One region of the Paraclostridium sordellii genome, then DNA from elsewhere that is predicted to be linked to it. Evidence: riboswitches for the same ligand, from Rfam matches in the RefSeq annotation. Region 1 holds a riboswitch; each other region holds the start of a gene.
The links. Region 1 has a riboswitch for cyclic di-GMP ahead of ATCC9714_RS17015 (hypothetical protein). Riboswitches for the same ligand answer to the same signal wherever they lie in the genome.
Positions count from the first base shown of each region.

Region 2: linked by a shared signal. The riboswitch ahead of ureA (urease subunit gamma) and the one ahead of ATCC9714_RS17015 (hypothetical protein) in region 1 are both predicted to bind cyclic di-GMP.
Region 3: linked by a shared signal. The riboswitch ahead of ATCC9714_RS02665 (methyl-accepting chemotaxis protein) and the one ahead of ATCC9714_RS17015 (hypothetical protein) in region 1 are both predicted to bind cyclic di-GMP.

Region 1 covers NZ_LN679999.1:58,833-61,112, forward strand. Annotated here, with positions in the region: gene ATCC9714_RS17010 (hypothetical protein) at 1-129, opposite strand, end outside; gene ATCC9714_RS17015 (hypothetical protein) at 149-799, opposite strand; cyclic di-GMP riboswitch class I at 813-898, opposite strand; gene ATCC9714_RS17020 (hypothetical protein) at 1,273-1,416, opposite strand; gene ATCC9714_RS17025 (hypothetical protein) at 1,514-2,140, opposite strand; gene ATCC9714_RS17030 (zinc ribbon domain-containing protein) at 2,177-2,280, opposite strand, start outside.
Region 2 covers NZ_LN679998.1:1,659,665-1,661,944, forward strand. Annotated here, with positions in the region: gene ATCC9714_RS08010 (sialidase family protein) at 1-839, shown strand, start outside; cyclic di-GMP riboswitch class I at 912-995, shown strand; gene ureA (urease subunit gamma) at 1,292-1,594, shown strand; gene ureB (urease subunit beta) at 1,615-1,974, shown strand; gene ureC (urease subunit alpha) at 2,001-2,280, shown strand, end outside.
Region 3 covers NZ_LN679998.1:552,482-554,761, reverse strand. Annotated here, with positions in the region: gene ATCC9714_RS02665 (methyl-accepting chemotaxis protein) at 1-1,050, opposite strand, end outside; cyclic di-GMP riboswitch class I at 1,207-1,283, opposite strand; gene ATCC9714_RS02660 (MgtC/SapB family protein) at 1,564-2,253, opposite strand.

The DNA.
Region 1 (2,280 bases):
AACTGAAAAACAAATTTTTGTTTTTGTTAATAATTGTTTATTTTTTGAAACAACTGGCAAAATCATAATTGTTGAAATATAAACTATAAGATGAAAAATTAATTCATTATTATCCATTACATGCTTCATCTATATATTCCTTTCGAGATTAATATCTTTTACCCCTATCAGTAAATGCTTTAATGTATTTACCATCTCCATAAAATGTTGTTACTCTCTCATAGTGATTATACCTACCATCTGAACCATATCTTATTTTATACTTTATTGTAAGTTTATCATACTTACCTGCCACTGCTGCAGCAACCACAGCTATACCCCCAACAGGAGTCCATCCTGCCTTTAATGCAATTAAACCTGCTATAGTAGCGGTAGCTAGTCCACCTGTTTTTATATACATTGTATTATATTGCCATTTTCCCCAACGAATTGCAGCTCTACTACTATTAATTTCAAAATCTTTTTCTAAACTATTATCATTACTTTTGTAATTTTCACTACTATCAACCGATATCTTTTTTCCATCTAGGTATATTTCATTATTTATATCTGTTAATGTATTTAGAACCTTTCCATCTAATGATTTAATTGTTATTGTAGTTTTATTACCATCTACAACTTTATCATATATAGCTCCTAGACTTTCATCAGTATAAGACTCTACTGATTTTTTGTTTGTATAATATGTACTAATGTTGTTGGTTTGTGCAGATACATAAGTTGTTAATAATGGCGACCCTACACTAACTCCAATTAAAGCTATCGCTATACTTTTAGTTGCTCTTTTTTTAAAACTCATTTTAATTTCCCCCTTTGGTAACTGGCTAGCAATATAGTTCCCTACTTAGCCCCTATAGTTTTCCGTCATCTAATTTCTTAGAGTTTGGCTTTTTCAAATTATTAATTAAATTATAACAAGAAAACATTTTCAATAAAAGTCTTTAATTGTCAGAATTTTTATGCTATTCTATAAATAGCGGTGTTGTTTAAATTTTAACATAAGAAAATATAACTTCACCTTAAATTTCCGTTTATGGTGTAGTTATATTCAAAAAAGAATGAAAGCATTGGAATTACTTTATTCCTTTGCTTTCACTCTTTTTTTATTTTTATGTTTTTTATGAAACTTTATTTTATTAATTTTTATAAATTCTATATATTTTAAGCATTATCCTATTTTTACTTTATTTCTATCTGTATTATTTATATTTATTTTGCATTTTTATTTGCTTTTTTAATTTTAAAACTAAAGTAGATTTAAATGTTTTACTTCTATTTTTTTATAGCATTTCTTCCTAATAAAATTAACCCTAAAATACACAGTCCTACTAAATATTTTTTTGAAAGTATGTAAAACAACATCATAAATATCATAAATGGCATTAAAAATTTTAATGCATTGTTTATTTGTTCCAAATTTAATCACCTCTATAAAATCCATTAAATAAAAAATGTGTTTTATAATACATAGTTTTAACTTTCTAGTAAAATTACATTGGTATATGTATAGTATTTATACTAATTTTTTTAATTTTCTCATCCACCAATTTTTATTAAAAGTTACATGTCCATTTGGAGTTATAACTATATAATCATCACTAAAGTCTAACACAGTTGGAACTCCTGTATAAACTACATCTACATGTAACTTAAATGGTTTAGATTTTCTTTTTATTTTATTCTCTATACTCATGATACATTCATGAACCTGAGTACTTTCTATAAGTTCATAAAACTCAAGAGCATTTTTACCTCCTGCAGGCATATTCCACCATTTCAGAAATATAGGGTATGATTCTATACAATATTCCCTTAACTCTCTATAATCCAACTCTTTAAAACTATCTATATCATACATAAGTTCTACTAAGATATTATTTAATTCTACTTCTGCAAACTTAACTTTTTTAGATTTCATTTTTAAAATATCACTAAACCAGTTTTTCCATTGAATTCTTAAATTATCTATATTATGGTTAGGTGATATTTTTCTTACATCAGTTGGCCATCGTTCATTTTCTTTATCAAAATTTTCAATACCAATTAGATCATACATACAACCCACAAAAACAATAAAGTTTAATAATTCATCAGTAACAACAATAATTGACCATGAATCAATATCATCTAAAGACATCAAAGAAAACCACTCCTTTATCACATATTTATAAAAATCTTACATATCAAGCCAAGTGGAACTTCCTGAATATATAAACTCTGTATGGTTACATTTAGGACAAACATAAATTTTGAATATTAAATGTTCTTCTACATCAAAAA
Region 2 (2,280 bases), on a different contig from region 1:
CAGGAAGAATAATATTAATTGCAGGATCATGGAATAAAAATGGAAATTGGGCAAGTAGTACAACTTCTTTAAGAAGTGACTGGTCTGTTCAAATGGTTTATTCTGATGATAATGGAGAAACATGGTCTGATAAAGTTGATTTAACTACAAATAAAGCAAGAATAAAAAATCAACCAAGTAACACTATTGGATGGTTAGGCGGTGTTGGAAGTGGTATTGTAATGTCTGATGGTACAATAGTAATGCCAATACAAATTGCATTAAGAGAAAACAATGCTAACAACTATTATTCATCAGTTATATATTCAAAGGATAATGGAGAAACATGGACAATGGGAAATAAAGTTCCTGATCCAAAAACTTCTGAAAATATGGTAATTGAATTGGATGGAGCTTTAATTATGAGTTCTAGAAATGATGGAAAGAATTATAGAGCATCATATATATCTTATGATTTAGGATCTACTTGGGAAGTATACGATCCTTTACATAATAAAATATCTACTGGTAATGGGTCTGGATGCCAAGGTTCATTTATCAAAGTTACTGCAAAAGATGGACATAGATTAGGATTTATTTCAGCACCAAAAAATACAAAAGGTGGATATGTTAGAGATAACATAACTGTTTATATGGTTGACTTTGATGATTTATCTAAAGGTGTTAGAGAACTATGTATCCCATACCCTGAAGATGGAAATTCAAGTGGTGGTGGATACTCTTGTTTATCCTTCAATAATGGAAAATTAAGTATACTTTATGAAGCTAATGGAAATATAGAATATAAAGATTTAACAGATTATTATTTATCTCTTGAGAATAATAAAAAATTAAAATAAAAAAATTAAGGAAAACATTGACAAAAAAAGTAGAAAAAATAAAATTATAGTACTATAATAGTAATATAATTAAAAATAAATATGCAAACCTAGAGAAATCTAGCTACGCAAAGCTAAAGGGGCTAAGGTCAAAGACTATGCCAGCCAGTTGCCAAAGAGTTAAAACTTTTTGTTTTTATATCTGATACATATAAATTTTATATGTATATTTAGGTGTATTTACGCTACTCTCTTTGGAGTAGCTTTTTTAATATAAAAGTAAATAAGTAAATCTAATAACTTAAAGTTAAAGGATTGAATATATAAATTAATTCACCTTTAATTGTCAAATACTTAACAATTTTATTTTATAAATACCTAAATATAATATTATTTTTTATATATGCTCAGATATGCTTAAGCTACTCTCTTTGGAGTAGCTTTTATTATTAATAATAAAGGAGGATAATAAAGTGCGAATTACACAAAGAGAAATTGAAAAACTTATGTTACATTACGCAGGAGAACTAGCAGGCAAAAGAAAGCAAAGGGGACTTAAACTTAATTATATAGAATCAGTAGCTTATATAAGCTCAGAGTTACTAGAATTAGCTAGAGATGGAAAATCTGTTACTGAGCTAATGAACCTAGGCACAAAGCTTCTTACAAAAGAAGATGTAATGGAAGGTGTAAGTGAAATGATACACGAAGTTCAAATCGAAGCTACATTTCCAGATGGAACTAAATTAGTAACAGTACATAATCCTATAAAATAAGGTTTAAGGGGAGATAAAATATGATACCAGGAGAAATCATTACGAAAGATAGAGAAATTATTTTAAATGAAGGTAAAAAAATATTAACTATTAAAGTTGAAAATGCTGGAGATAGACCAATTCAAGTAGGTTCCCATTTTCATTTTTTCGAAGTAAATAAACTGTTAAAATTTAATAGGAAAAGTTCATTTGGAATGAGATTAAACATACCTTCAGGAACATCAATTAGATTTGAACCAGGAGAAAGAAAAGAAGTCGATTTAGTTGAATTAGGTGGAAACAAAAAAGCATTTGGATTTAATGGATTAACAGAAGGACAAGTCAATGATGATAATCTAAAAAAAGCCTTAGAATTCGAAAGTTTTAAATATTTCTTATAATTAATTTAAACAAGGAGGAGAAATAAATGTCTTATAAAATGTCTGGTAAAAAATATGCAAGTATGTTTGGGCCTACAACTGGAGATAAAATCAGACTTGCTGATACAGATTTAATTATAGAAGTTGAGAAAGACTATACTGTTTATGGAGATGAAATAAAGTTTGGTGGAGGAAAAACCTTAAGAGATGGTATGGGCCAATGTGTTCATATTAATAGTGAAGAAGGGGCACTAGATTTAGTTATAACAAATGCACTTATAGTTGATAGTACAGGAATATTTAAAGCTGATATAGGAATAAAAAATG
Region 3 (2,280 bases), on a different contig from region 1:
TTCATTTTCAGCATTTACTTCTGGTATTTCTGAGTTTAAATCTCCCTCAGCTAATTTTTTAAGTCTCTCACTACATTGTTTTAATGGATTTCCTATCATACTAGCAAATTTAGCTGCTACTATAAATGCCACTACTATAAATAGTATAGATAACACTACTGTTATAAAAATAGAGTTATACATTTGGCCTAAGAAATCACCTTTATTTATCATAACGCCTATACCCCAATTGTTGCTATTTTTTACTGGAGCATAGCCTAGTATCCAATCTTCTCCTTTTAACTCTACATCAGTATTTCCTGTTGCACCTGATATAAGTTTTTTATCTGCCTCAGCAAAAGGTTCTAAGTCTTTATTTGTTTGTGCATCTCTTATAGTATTTTCAACACCTATTAAACTAGTGTCTCTATGCGCTATTGTAGTTCCTTCTTTATCTAAAAGATATGCATAACTATTTTTACTTATCTTTATATTATTAACTATATCATTTAAGAAGTCTTTATCTGTATCAAAAGTTACAACACCAACTATTTTACTTCCTTGAACTCCATTTTCCCAAATAGGAGCTGCAACCACAAGTGTAAGTTGACCTGTTACTTTACTTTTTACAGGACTTCCCATATAAGCTTGTCCTCCCATAGAGATTTTGAAATAATCTCTACTTGAATAATCTTTTCCACTGAATAAATCTTTACCGCTTACGTCTAAAATTTGTCCTAATTTTAGCCCATATAATTTTTCTTGCCTATTTATTATATTTTGTTTTTCTTCTACACTAACTTTCGGGTCAGAAAGTTCTTTTATGATTCCAGTTTGTATTGCTGCATTTTTTACATTTGTTAATTTTTGGGCAACTGTATCTGCAGCTTGTTTAGTAGTTTCTACTGCTGTTTTGGATAAAATTGTATTAGATGTCTTATAATTTAGGTAACTTGTTATTGCTCCTAAACATAGACAACAAACTACTGAAAAACATACAATAGTTAATGCAAGTTGAATCTTTATACTTTTGTTTTTTTCTTTACTAATATGTCCAAATTTAAATTTCATTTCTTTTTCTCCCGTTTTTTGACTGTTTTTTTACAGTTTTTTAATTATTTGTTACTTAAACACCTCCTATTAAAAATTTAACTAACAAATTAATCAGTATTTATAAAAATAAAAGGGAGTTAACTTAAGCCAGTTAACCCCCTTTTTAATTATAAGTTTTGTAACTGACTAACTTCTTAAAAAGTCCCTATAGCTTTGCTGCGCCGAATTACTTCGGTTTGCCTATATAGTTGTAGATTTATAATTTATGACTTTTAATACTTATAAATAAATTCTAATTATGTAATTTATTTACTAAAATTGTTTTAGGGACTAAAATAATATTTTCAAATAAATTTATATATACTTTTTAATACGGCATAAATCAAAATAACAAAAGTTAAATTTTTGTAAATTTTTCCACGACCTAGAGAATTTCCAGATCTATACCTATTGTTTCAAATTATTTTTATACTTTTCCTGAAAATCTTGTAAATTTTCAAATAAAAAAGAGCATTATTTCATGCTCTCTTTTTAACTTGTACTATCAAGTTTAGTTACCATAATTATATTTTTATTTTCACTCAATATACTTATAATTTCACTTATACCTACAAGCTTAGATTTTCTTAATGTATATATACATTCATCATCTGAAATAACTTCTATACCTTCAACGTTTACTTGATATCCTTGAATTGATTCTTGAATTTCTCTAATAGCTTCTTGTTTTGATATATATTTAACTTTTAGCTTTATAGTGCTAGCTTTAGTTATATACTTTTCTTCTATTTTTTTTAAAACAACAAGAACTATTATTATACTTATCCCTCCCAAAATACTCACTCTATAAAATCCTATTCCTATGGCTATTCCAATACAAGCAACTGACCATATTGATGCAGCTGTCGTTAAACCTCGGACAGAACCTTTAGTTTTGATTATAGTTCCTGCGCCTAAAAAACCTATACCGGATACAACTTGACCTATAAATCTTCCATCATTTACTTTAATGGCTCCAGACAGTGCTTTCGTAGTTGTAATCTCATTTAAAGCTAATTGAGCTAACTCTACCTGAATCAATGCTGCTATAGTAGCCCCTAGACAAACTAAAGCATGAGTTCTAAATCCTGCAGATACATTTTCTCTCTCTCTATTAAAGCCTATTGCTCCCCCAATAAATATAGCTAATAAAATCCTTATTATAATGTCTTGTATATTCATAAATTTAGCTCCAATCCATAAATTATT